DNA from 3 places in the Lactobacillus melliventris genome. Region 1 is predicted to be linked to each of the others. Evidence: predicted binding sites of a transcription regulator. Region 1 holds the regulator's gene; each other region holds the start of a gene.
The links. Region 1 encodes LexA, which represses DNA repair genes until DNA is damaged. Its sites were predicted from a motif close to CNAACANNTGTTNG; they were not measured.
Positions count from the first base shown of each region.

Region 2: xerS (tyrosine recombinase XerS) is a predicted target of LexA. The motif match lies at 2,307-2,320, and genes of this name have one in related genera.
Region 3: ACFQ32_RS09955 (replication-associated recombination protein A) is a predicted target of LexA. The motif match lies at 2,368-2,381, and genes of this name have one in related genera.

Region 1 is NZ_JBHTMT010000001.1:170,470-174,761, forward strand. Features, by position in the region: gene rplS (50S ribosomal protein L19) at 68-415, shown strand; gene ACFQ32_RS00840 (nucleoside phosphorylase) at 513-1,280, shown strand; gene ACFQ32_RS00845 (hypothetical protein) at 1,506-1,805, opposite strand; gene ACFQ32_RS00850 (MerR family transcriptional regulator) at 1,871-2,239, shown strand; gene lexA (transcriptional repressor LexA) at 2,277-2,900, opposite strand; gene ACFQ32_RS00860 (DUF896 domain-containing protein) at 3,045-3,293, shown strand; gene ACFQ32_RS00865 (YneF family protein) at 3,362-3,577, shown strand; gene ACFQ32_RS00870 (ABC transporter ATP-binding protein) at 3,650-4,292, shown strand, end outside.
Region 2 is NZ_JBHTMT010000001.1:390,471-394,762, reverse strand. Features, by position in the region: gene ACFQ32_RS02015 (manganese-dependent inorganic pyrophosphatase) at 1-450, shown strand, start outside; gene ACFQ32_RS02010 (helix-turn-helix domain-containing protein) at 492-851, opposite strand; gene xerS (tyrosine recombinase XerS) at 2,375-3,460, shown strand; gene ACFQ32_RS02000 (NUDIX hydrolase) at 3,479-4,114, opposite strand; gene ACFQ32_RS01995 (DegV family protein) at 4,163-4,292, opposite strand, start outside.
Region 3 is NZ_JBHTMT010000010.1:64,341-68,632, reverse strand. Features, by position in the region: gene ACFQ32_RS09960 (AEC family transporter) at 1-645, opposite strand, end outside; gene ACFQ32_RS09955 (replication-associated recombination protein A) at 967-2,289, opposite strand; gene ACFQ32_RS09950 (SLAP domain-containing protein) at 2,452-3,975, shown strand; gene ACFQ32_RS09945 (SLAP domain-containing protein) at 4,170-4,292, shown strand, end outside.

The sequences.
Region 1 (4,292 bases):
CTAATAGTTAGGGGTATTCCGCTGACGTAGAAAACGCTAATGAATGCCGCAGAAGGAGAAAATAAAAATGGATCCATTAATTCAAGAATTAACTAAAGAACAATTACGTGATGATATACCTGACTTCCGTGCAGGGGACACAGTTCGTGTTCATGTGCGTGTTGTCGAAGGTTCACATGAACGTATTCAGATGTTTGAAGGCGTAGTTATCAAGCGTAAGGGCACTGGCATTGGTGCCAGTTACACAGTGCGTAAAATGGCATCTGGTGTTGGTGTAGAACGTACTTTTCCTGTAAACGATCCCCGTGTTGCTAAAGTTGAAGTATTGCGTCATGGTCGTGTACGTCGTGCTAAACTTTACTACTTACGTGATCGTCACGGCAAGTCTGCTAGAATTGCAGAAAAGCGTCGTTAATTCACGCTTAAGTGAAAGAGAATCATTTCCAAAAGGGATGATTCTCTTTTTTGTTTATGTTAAAATCTTTAGCAATATATTTTTATTGAGGAGGAGAATTATGAAAGAACCATTTTTGTTAACTTTTGATACTGATCCGAGGGCTGTTTTAGAACCCGATCACGAACAAGAAATTAATAACTTTCATTTTCAGCCCAAGCTGTTGTTTGCATTCTTAACTCCTGCTGTAATCAGTGATTTTTTGGCTCGTTATCCTCATAAAAAGCTTGGATTCTTTGACTGCTTCGAAGGAGAAACTCCAATTTATGAGGTTGATTTAGACGGACAAAAAATTACTTTTTGTCAGGCAAAGATAGGTGCTGCAGCTGCTGTAGCGCTATTAGATTGGTTAATAAGTTACGGAGTTAAACAGATTTTAGCAATAGGATCAGCAGGCTGCTTAGTTGATTTACCAGAAAACTATTTTCTAGTGCCTACAAAAGCTATTAGAGATGAGGGCACTTCTTTCCACTATATGAAACCAGGAACGTATATTGACTTAAAGTCAGAGTTTTTAACTAAGACCAAAAAATTGCTGAAAGAAGAAGGTCTTAAGGTTGAAGAAGTAACTACCTGGACAACTGATGGCTTCTTTAGGGAAACTGTCAAGAAAGTAAAGCAGGCTAAAGAGTTGGGAGCCTCTTGTGTAGAGATGGAATGTGCAGCAATGGCTGCGTGTGCACAATTTAGAGAGGCAGATTTTGCACAAATATTATTTACAGCGGATTCTCTTAAAGACCTAGAAAAGCATGATGACAGAAGCTGGGGCAGAGATGCTCATGAGACAGCCATTAATTTGGCAGCAAATATTATTAAGGAAATTTAACCAAGTTTGTGAAAAAATACTGCTGTGGAACCAAAGTGAAACAGCCACACAATTCACAAGCAAATAACATAAAAGCTTTAGAAACAACATTTTCAAGTATATTTTCAATATAAAGTTTGTGAATAGATTTAATGCATTAGTTGTGGAAAGTCAATTTCTTGCCATCATGACAGTATTTTGAGAAGTTACGCTTGACTATTAACAGGAGTTTTGCTAGATAAATATCTAAAAATACTTAAAGTTCAAGCAAATCAAAATAATAGTCAAAATAAGTCTGATAAACCAGTGAGACCAAGTGATTTGTCCGTAAAGAAAAATTCCATTTGCTAGAGCGGTAAGTAAAACTGCTACTAGAAATATAGTAGTTAAAAGTGGTTTTTTTAGAAAACTTCCGGCAATAATGCCTAATGCAAACAAAACGTTGATCATGATTAGCCAAATTGGCAAACTAGTAAAAGATAGAAAGCTGGCGCTGATCATGATAACACCATATATAATATTAAATAAGATTGTAAGATATGACATTTTAATACCTCCACAAAAATTTAACCATCTGGGGTCGACCCAACGTCAAGGAAATAATTATGTATTTGAAAGAATTTATTCAAAAGGAAAATACTACACCTGATACCGTTAGACATTATATCTATTTAAAATTATTAAATCCTGGTCGTAAGGGAAAAAACTATTGGTTTACTGAAAACGAAACTGATACTTTTGAAGCAATTAAAGAGTTCCAAGGCTTAGGCTTTTCACTTCAAGAAATAAAGGACATAAAAAAACTACACGATGAGTCGTGTAGTACTGAAAAGCAGCGTAAACAAAACTTAAAGTTAATTAAGGATAAAATAGCTGTTATAAATGCAAAAATAAACAAATTAAAAATGCAGAAAAAAGTGCTGGAAGAAGTAGGAGAAATTTTGCAAATAAAAAGCATTATTGAAACTCGTAAAAAATGATTTTTATTTATCCCAATAATGCTATAAAGTTCTTTTATTAAATAATAGTATTACGGTACAGACCAACTACCTTACCTAAAATGTGAACACTTGACAATATAATCGGTGCCATCGTATCATTTTCAGGCTGCAATCGATAGTGACCTTTTTCCTTGTAAAACCGTTTTACAGTTGCTTCATTTTCATCGGTCATAGCCACTACAATTTCTCCGTTGATTGCTGAAGACTGCTTACGGACAATGACATTGTCTCCGTTTAAGATACCAGCGTTTATCATACTTTCACCATGAACTCTCAACATGAAAAGATCTCCGGCATCGTTTGCCAGATCTGGAGGTAAGGGAAAGTAATCTTCTATATCTTCAACAGCCAAAATCGGTTGACCAGCTGTGACATCACCAACTACGGGAATTTCTTTCGGCTGGACGCCAATTGCTTTTTTACCTTCATCGGTTATTTCCAGAGCTCTTGGTTTGGTGGCATCCTTGATCAGTAGACCTTTATTTTCTAGCCTAGATAAATGGCCGTGTACAGTTGAAGTTGAAGATAAATCTACAGCATGACAAATTTCGCGTACAGTAGGAGGGAATCCTCTGTCCTCAACTGTTTCATATATATAGCGTAGAATTTGCAACTGCTTAGTATTTTGTTTAGTTGTCATAATTATCTCCAGTATTATAAACGTTTTCTTATATATTTAATTTTAGCAAAATATTTCGTATAATGCAAACAAACGTTCTAAAAAAATTTATACTTTTTTTCGTTGCCAAAATAAGGTAGAATTTTTTAATTGAGAGGTGCAAAGATGAGTGAAGATCCCGAAAAAAAATTAATCAATCGTATTAATGAGCTTTATCACAAAAAGAAATCCGTAGGCTTAACTGAAGCTGAAGAGAAAGAACGTAAGGAATTACACCAGGAATTTATCAAAAATTTTAGAGCTGGCTTCAAGCAAGATGTTGAAAATTTAGTCATAATTGACAAGAATGGTAAGGAAATTACGTCTGAGAAAGCAAAGCGAGCTCAAAGAAAAAAAGGTTTAAGAAAAGATTAACTTTGATCTTTAATTTTCCTTATTTTTTAGGTAAGATATAACTATTGGACAAATTGAGGTGATTTTTTATGAATTTAGGATTAGCGATTTTTCTGATTGTGATTGCACTATTATTGGGCCTTGTAGGGGGCTTCTATGGTGCTAGATCATATATGAAAAAATATTTTAAAGATAATCCGCCAATCAGTGAAGATATGATTGTTGCTATGATGTCTCAAATGGGCCAAAAGCCTTCGGCTAAGAAGGTCAACCAAGTGATGAACATGATGAAGCACCAAAAATAACAATTTTACTAGATTGAATTAGTGCGGCGGAGAATAATTTCTCCGCTTTTTTACTGAATTTTAAGGTGAATAATGGGAATATTTTTTAAATTAGGTTGGTTCTTTAAAAAAGAGAAAAAGCGTTACCTCATCGGTATTACATTTTTAGCACTTACATCTGTTGTTAACTTAGTACCACCAAGAATATTAGGCTTAATGGCAGATCAATTGGATAAGGGTCACATTAGCTGGCAAGAATATAGTCTGTTAATTTTAGCTATTATTTTCTCCGCCCTTTTGCTTTATGGCTTTCGCTATTTTTGGCGTAGACAAATATGGGGTGGAGCTGCTGAACTTGAATTGCAATTGAGATCGAAATTATTTGATCACTTTATGGCGATGGATCGTACTTTTTATCAACGTCACAGAACCGGGGACTTAATGGCTCATGCCACAAATGATGTTTCAGCTGTCCAGGAAGTTGCGGGTGAAGGCGTTTTAACTTTGGTGGATTCTCTTATCATGAGTGTATCGACTATGGTTGCAATGATTGCATTTGTTGATTGGCGCCTGACGATTGTTGCTCTTTTGCCATTACCATTTCTAGCTTGGGGAGCTTGGAAATTAGGTGACAGGCTTCACGATGCATTTGACAAATCCCAAGCGGCTTTTTCAAGGCTGAATAATAAAACGCAGGAATCAGTTTCAGGTATTAAAGTTTTAAAAACATTTGGTC
Region 2 (4,292 bases), 220 kb from region 1:
AGAGATAAAAAGGCCGTTCAAGAACTTGCAGAAATTGCTAATGTGGATTACCAAAAATATGGTTTGGAAGAATTGAAGGCTGGTACTAATATAGCAAGTAAATCGGAAGAAGAATTAATTGATTTAGATGCTAAATCATTTGATTTGAACGGTAAGAACGTTCGGGTTGCTCAAATCAATGTAGTTGACTTACCAGAAGCTTTGGAACGTAAAGAGGCTTTCTTAAAGACAATGAGCGATTCAGCCAAGTCTGAAGGCTACGATTTATTCATGCTGCTTATAACTAATGTACTTGACTCAGATTCAACTGCATTAGTTATAGGTTCAGATGAGGCTTTGGCTTCATTTGAAAAGGCATTTGGTGAGGTTAAGGATTCTGAAATTAGCTTGCCAGGTGTTGTTTCAAGAAAGAAACAGGTTGTGCCACCGTTAACTGAAGCTTTTAAGTAATTTAAAAAACACGAAATAGATTTTCTCTATTTCGTGTTTTTTTAATCTTTGTTAATTTCCTTAGCCAAAATGATGAATGATTTGCATACTCTTTCAGCTTTGTCAGGTGACATTTTTCTAAGTTCATTAAGAACCTTCTTAATAAATACTGGAGTATTATCTTGATGATTTTCAACTTTAACTTCTTTAAAGCGATAGGCATTCATAATAATATCTGGTGTAGTTGTATTTAAGGCTCTGGCAATGGAGTCAAGCTTTTGAATACTAATATTCTGATTTTTGGTACGCTCAAGACGGGAAATAAAATTGACCGATAAATCGCTTAATTCAGCGAGATCCTCCTGGGTTAATTTCTGTTCACGTCGCCTGCGACATATTTCTTTTCCTAAATTTATACTCATGGAATAAATTCAACCCTTTCAAAAAAATAAATCCATATTCTATAATAACAGATTAATTATAGAATTAAACATTAAAATAAAAAAATAATGAATAAAACACTTGCTTTTAGCAAAATTAAACTCAAACTAAATGTTTTAAACTATACCCCACATAGTATTGTAAGCTATTTTTTGAGAAAATAAAATAAAAAAGCACCAATTAATAACCTTAAAGTGAAAAAGGAAAGAGTGGCAAATATTATATCAAAGACTGCTTTCGCTTGCCAGGTCTGCGAGTAGAAAGGCGCTTGTTTAAAAAAGAGAACAACTAATTGGGTTTATATATTTATAAAACCTAGAAAGCGATTTTATTTATATTTTTCCATATTTATGCTAGTTATTTTGAATATAGAAATTAATGACGTATAGTTTAACTATATTTTAGGGTAGTATTTTATATCTGTTCGCATAATTCTTATATTGTAAATTAAAATTAAAACTGAAATTTTTATCTAAATCATAAAAATACACTGTTAGTCTTTATCAGAAAACTTTTAGCAACTTTTGAATATCAAGTAATTTTTGCTTGAGTTCAAGCGGGTGATTTAGGTTTAATATATTTCAGCATATTGCAGTAGTAAAATACAGCTTCGTATAATATATATTATGTAAAGTTATATTAAAAATTCAGGATAGAGGGTTAATCAACAAAATACATTGGTTAAAATATTTATGTTGACACAAGTATTTAGAGTCTTTTAAAATTCAAAAACCGCTTAACTGATCATTTAATAGCAATTAATTATCTCAGTAGTAATTTAAATTTTTCTTACATAGACAGATTTCCATCTTTGAATTCACAAAATTTAATATAGAAACAACTAGTTCTAAATCGTAAAAGTTTATGTATTAAGTGGCAAATCATCATAAGTGTGAATCGTTAATGTAAGTGGTAAGTTTAGTATCTTTTTAATTGGTATAAAGAAAGTGTGCGATTTACTGGAAATAGTAATTTGGTGTTACATTTATTTTATTGCTTTCATTAAAATTATAGTTTTAATGAAAGCAAATAAAGGAAGTATTGCAGTCAAAATTTTCTTTATATCAGACTCTATGGCTCACACAAAGTTAGCAATTAGCGCGTAAGTTTTTAAACGAGATATTTTAAATTGTTGCTTTAAATATGTTAATGTATAGCTTAAAAATAAAGCTGTTTCCCCTCTTTTAAGGTACGCTGCAGCTAGCTCCAACTACATGGTTTTCTCTCTCCTAATGCTCTATAATTTTGATCTGAACACTCTATTTTATTTTTAGCAATTAATTATCAGGCTTAAACTACTAAATAATATTTATCAAATCACCCTCTTAATTTCTAGCAAATTAAATCGCAGTTCAATAATCTGTGCGATAAATGTACTTGAGCGACTATCTGTTTGATTTTTCCCCTTTCTTTAAGGTAACCAAGAATAAAAAAGACAAACATACATTCTGATTTTGCTTTATAATAGAATACATAATTATTTCAGTCAGGAGAATTTTGCTACGTGGAAACAAAAAGATACTTAGATCTAATCGATGATGAATTGAAAAAAATGCCGGATTTTGTCAAAGATTATAACTTTGGTACCAGTCATTCTTTAGCTACATCCTATCAATATTTAACAGAAATCAGACGTTTCTTTGACTGGCTGCGCCAAGAAGGCATTTCACAGGCTAAAAATAATCAAAAAATTGAAACCGAAACTTTGGCCAAACTGCAGCGCAATGACATTATGCTTTATATTAACTATTTGGGTCACGTCAAAAATAAGCAGGGTAATCTTAACTCCCCCACTACTATCAATCGTTCCATAAATGCGTTAAGGTCGTTGTTTAAGTTTTTAACCATAACCGCTGATAATATTAATGGTCAGCCATATTTTGAACGAAATGTAATGCTTAAAATTGATTCCCTCAATAATACAGAAACGCTGAACTACCGTGCACATGTCCTAGAATCACACATGTATACCGGCAAATTAAAATATCAGTTTCTAGACTTTATTGCTACTAAATACGAACTTCAATGCAATAAACATGCTCTACCGGGTTTTAAAGTTAATAAAGAACGTGATATGGCAATTATTGCATTAATTTTGGGAACAGGGATAAGGGTCTCAGAATGTGCAGGAATTGATGTTTCTGACATTAATTTTAGAAAGGCTACGTTGGACGTAACACGTAAAGGTGGTCAAAGAGACAGCGTTCCAATTGCCGAATGGACAATAATTTATATCAAAGAATATAAAAAGATTCGCCAGGAACGCTATTCAGCCTCAAAAAAAGATGCAGCATTTTTTCTTACACGGTGGCACAATAAAACAAGAAGAATTACTGCCAGTGCAATTGAAAAGATGGTTAATAAATATTCAGCTGCCTTTGGACATCCACTAACCCCTCATAAACTGCGCCATACTGTGGCTTCTGAATTATATGATGTGACTAAAGACCAGGTTTTGGTTGCCCAGCAGCTGGGACAAAAAGGAACTTCAGCAACTGATTTATATACTCACGTCGATCAAAAAAAGCAAAGAGCTGCCTTGAATGAGATTACTGAAGCTGATAAAAACAATAGTAAAAAGCAAGCATAATAGTGCTTGCTTTTTTGGTTATTCGAATCTTGTCTGCCAATTTGAACTTTGATTAGCCTCAAAGCACATTTTTATTTCTGCTAAAGAGTTTCGTGGTACTGACAAAGCTGGCAGATTATCAAAGTCAAAGAACGAGCATTTTTCAGTTTCAGTATTATTGACAAACTTTCCTCCTAAATCTCTGCAGAGAAAAATAACATTGCATACATTAATAGCGCGTTCAACTCGTTTATTATCATAAATGTTAGTTGAATGGTTATTTACGGCAATAATTTGCTCAACCGCGATCTTATGACCAGACTCCTCTTCTGCCTCCTTTATACAATTTGCTTTAACCGTCATATTTGGTTCACACCACCCGCCTGGCATTGACCATAAATTGTCGGTAGACTCTTTCACCAGCAAAATTTTTTGGTTATTAAAAATTGCTGCTCTGGTAGATACTTTAGGTGTCTGATAACCGTCATCACTACTAAATAACCCCTTAATCACATCAATCGGCTCACCAGTTTTAGCAGCCATCATCTTTGTGGCAATTTCTCTTATCTGCTGGTATCTTTCTCTATCAAAACGATCGTGGCCGTATTCAATGCCATCTTGAGCAATACTTTGTAGTTCTATTGCCCACCTTGAAAGTTGGTCTAATTTTTTCATAAAAAGCCCCAATTTCTTAGCAAAAGAGCAACCTTTCAAAGGTTGCCCTTACTTTGTTAAATCAATTTTATCAATATCTATCATCCAGCCAATAGCAAAAGATTTTTCTCCCAAATGTGTCGCAATAACGGGACTAAACTTCGTTACAGAAATATTTTGTTTAGGAAACTTTTCCTTT
Region 3 (4,292 bases), on a different contig from region 1:
CGCAACGTGCACTATCGGGGCATTGGCATTGATTACGCCGTTAACTGCTTGTTTAACAGCTACTTGAGGTACGTAATTTTGGCACAACCATAAAATCAGACCCAAGAATGTAGCAATTACGACCGGGTTGACAAACATCTTCTTTAAGTTGCTGGCCTTCATCTTGAGTCCGGACATCTTGATATACGCATATGAATATAAAAAGATTCGGTAACCAATGTTAAAGATAGAGCTGTACATGATACCTTTAGGACCGAAAACAGCCCCTACAATTGGAATACCAAAGAAAGTAGTTGAACCAAATGTGGTCAATACTGCCAAAACATCCCTTTTATCTTTAGGGTATTTAACATAAGACAACGGGGTCAAGAATATCAAAATGATATAAATTACAATTCCCCAGATTAAAACATTCATCCCTTGTGATAAAGTTTCATTACTAATTGGTTGCATGAATGAGTTAAAAGCCAATGCTGGTAACGCAACTGTCAAAACTATTTTGGACAATATTTTTCCAAACTTTTCGGTAAAAATACCGCGTTTACGCAGGTAAAAGCCCAATAGAATAATGAAAATTGTTGACGTTATTGAACTGACAATCGCAACATTCGAAAAAGTTACTTTGATTGCTTGCGCAATATTCATTTTATTTCCTCCTATTAGTTATTCTTTTCACATTGATAATACTACTTATTTGTGAAACTAATAACTTTATCAAACTAAAGTAACCTTTTGTAACTTATGTAAATTTAAAAGCCGTGACTTGCTCATCTAATGTTAATCCCAAAATTAGGACAAATTCGAATTCATAGCAAACAGGCAAACCATTCAAATTGTGGTTTGCCTGCTTTTAGTTGATGCTCGAATAGCGGTGTCACATTATAATCTAACTAATCAATTTTAGCGGCGTTTCATATTCTTTTGGCAATTAAACTAATGAAACCAGACTTTAGAAAAAGTTTCAGGCTAATTATCGTGTTCTTTATGCCATTCTTTAATTTGCTCCAGCCTCTTTTTAAAGCGGTCTTCATGGCCTTGCGAGGTCGGCAAATAATATTCGTGTCCCTCTAAACTCGGTGGTATAGTTTTCATTGTCGTTAACTTGTCTTTAGCAAAATGCGCCAGCTGGTAACCTTTACCATAGCCCAAATCTTTCATCAACTTAGTCGGAGCGTTGCGAATTTGCAAAGGCACTGGTTCATCTATCGTCTTCTTAACATCTTCTTCAGCGGCTAATCTAGCTTTATAAACTGCATTTGACTTTGGCGCAAGTGACAGATAGATCACTGCTTCCGTCAAATGCACATCACATTCCGGCATCCCTATAAATTGACAAGCCTGAAAGACGTTGACCGCCACATTCAGTGCATTAGTATCTGCCAAGCCAATATCTTCACTGGCAAAGCGCACTAGTCTGCGTGCAATATAAAGCGGATCTTCTCCACCTTCAAGCATCCGCGACAGCCAATAAATTGCCGCATCTACATCGCTGTTACGCATTGATTTATGCAAAGCGGAGATGATATTGTAGTGTTCTTCCCCGTCTTTATCATACAAGACTGACTTTTGCGTGATTAATTGTCCCAAATTGTCCATGGTCACAGCGATTGTATTACCATTTTTGTTGCCGTTTAAAACTGCCATTTCCAGCGTGTTTAAAGCAGTTCGGGCATCACCGTTGGCAAATTTAGCAATGGCTTTAATCTCCTGCTCACTGATTTTAACGGTTAACTTGCCAAAACCATTAGGGTTGTGCAAAGCATTTTGCAATAGCTTGATAATATCTTTGACTTCAAGCGGTTTTAAGACAAAAACCTTGCAGCGTGAAAGCAGCGCTGAATTAACCTCAAAAGAAGGATTTTCGGTCGTGGCACCAATTAACGTGATACTGCCACGTTCAACGTAAGGCAAAAAAGCATCTTGTTGTGCTTTGTTAAAACGATGGATTTCATCAACAAATACCAGCGTTTTTTGTCCTACTTCGTGTTCTGCTTCAGCCTGCTTCATAATCTTGCGGATTTTAGTAATACTGCTGTCAACTGCACTAAAGTTGAAAAAACTCGCCTGACTCTGCCGGGCAATTATTTCCGCCAAAGTTGTTTTGCCGACTCCCGGTGGTCCCCAAAAAATCATTGAGGAAACTTGGTCATTATCAATGATTTCCCGCAATATTTTTCCCGGTCCCAGCAGCTGTTCTTGCCCTACAAACTGATCTAGGTTTTGGGGACGTACACGGTTAGCCAATGGTTCATTTTGTCCACTATTTGCAAATAATGATTCTTGCTTCATCATGACATCTTCTTTTTATTTACTTTCAGACACTTACTAACCTAATTATACAAGCATTTGTTAGCAAGCAAAAATAATCGAACGCTTGTTTGAGATAAATTTATTAACTAGTTTGCGGTACAATGATATAAGTAAAGAATTTGTATATTATGAGGTGAAGATATGAAATTTTTCAAGAAAGTTGGTATTGGCTTAGCCGCAACAGTGTTGACAATTAGTCCGCTGCTGCCAAGTCTAAATCATGTTCAAACAGTGCAAGCTGCGCCAAAAGCACAAAAACTAGCTAAAAACAGAATTACTTTAGTCAATGACGCACCCGTATATAATCAATATGGTCAAAGACTTAAAGCAAGAAAAAACGGGAATTATTCTGTAATTGAACCAGACGTTAATGGTTTCTGCTATGTTTCTTCTTTTGATGTCGACTCCTTAGATTATTACGGCACAATAATGATTAATGGGCAAAAATACTATAAAATTGGTCAAGGAGAATATATTAATGACGGTGATGTTAATAACGTTAACGGTAAAAGCTCTAAGACCGGTAAGCTGGTTTTGAATCACAGATCTGCGATCTATACTAAAACAGGTAAACTAAAAGGCAAGACTCTACCAGTTAAATCAGTCGTTAACTATCAGGGCCAGGTTAAGCAAACCCAATCTAATCAAAAATATTACTTTGCAAAATTTAACGTTTCTGAGCAAAAGGCAACTTTTTATTACTTGCCGACAGCAACTGTTAATGGTAAAGACTGTTATGCAATAGGGAAAAATCGTTATATTAGAGCAAATAACGTTGATAGTATAGATGGGTATCCCCTTATGTACAATGGCGTGACCTATGCTACTGTTCTCAAAAAGACGACAACTCAAACATTAACCAATGATTCTACTAAGCACGTTCTCAAAAAGGGTCAAAAAATTAAAGTTGATTTAGCGGTTCAACCTTGGGCAGAAGACTTTGAAGGCTATATTTATCGCCTGCACGATTATCCTAACGAATATGTTGGTCAAGGTTACATTAAATTAAGAAACTATTTGCCAACATCAAGTTACGATGAGCTTACATTCACCTATGTAAAGCCTAATACGACGACAAATACTAAATTCTATAATTTTGACGGCACTACAACAGGCATCAGTTACAGGAATCGTAATCAAAGCCCCTTGACCGTTGATGGTCTTTATTACATATGGGTACCTAGCGCAAACAAAGCAGAATTGTTTTACCACTTTTTAACCTACAGAACAGACAGAAGCTATTTCGTTAATAACGACGGCACTGATCTTAAAAAACCAGAGTTTGACAAAACCAATAAACTAATTGAATCGACAGAAGATAAGATTCACTATACTAACAGCTTTGTCAAAGCTAGTGATGTTACTTTTGCCAGTGGAATTAAACTTACCCCTCTCAATACTGCTAAAGACGCTGAGAACGATCAGAAAGTAGCAACAGATAAGGATAAGCAAGAATTGCAAAGAAAATTTGAGGAAAATAAGAATAACAAGAATGTTAAGTGTGAGCAACAAAGTGCAGTAAGTAATTATAATAATGCTTTGATGATTGCTTCTTCTGTTTTACAATCTCCAAAAGCAACGATTGCTCAAGTAAAGCAGGCAATTTGGCTACTTGACACAACTAAAATTCAATTGAGTACTTTAAACTTTGCCGAATGGAGTTAAATTAAAAAATGGAGTTAGTCCACTTTTATGGTGGATTAACTCTATTTTTATTGCTTAATTTGAAAATTAGTTTACCCTTGCCAAAATATTGTAAATCAGACAAAAGTTCTAACAATTTATATAATAAAACAATTTTAAGCAGCAGTTTAGGGTACAATGATATTAACATAAGTAATTTTTTGCGAGGTCATAAAATGAAATTTTTCAAGAAAGTTGGCATTGGCTTAACAGCCTTGGCTCTATCCACCACTCTATTTTTGCCATATACCGCTAACCCCCAAACAGTAGAAGCAGCTCAGAAAGCCAAAGGAAAAGTC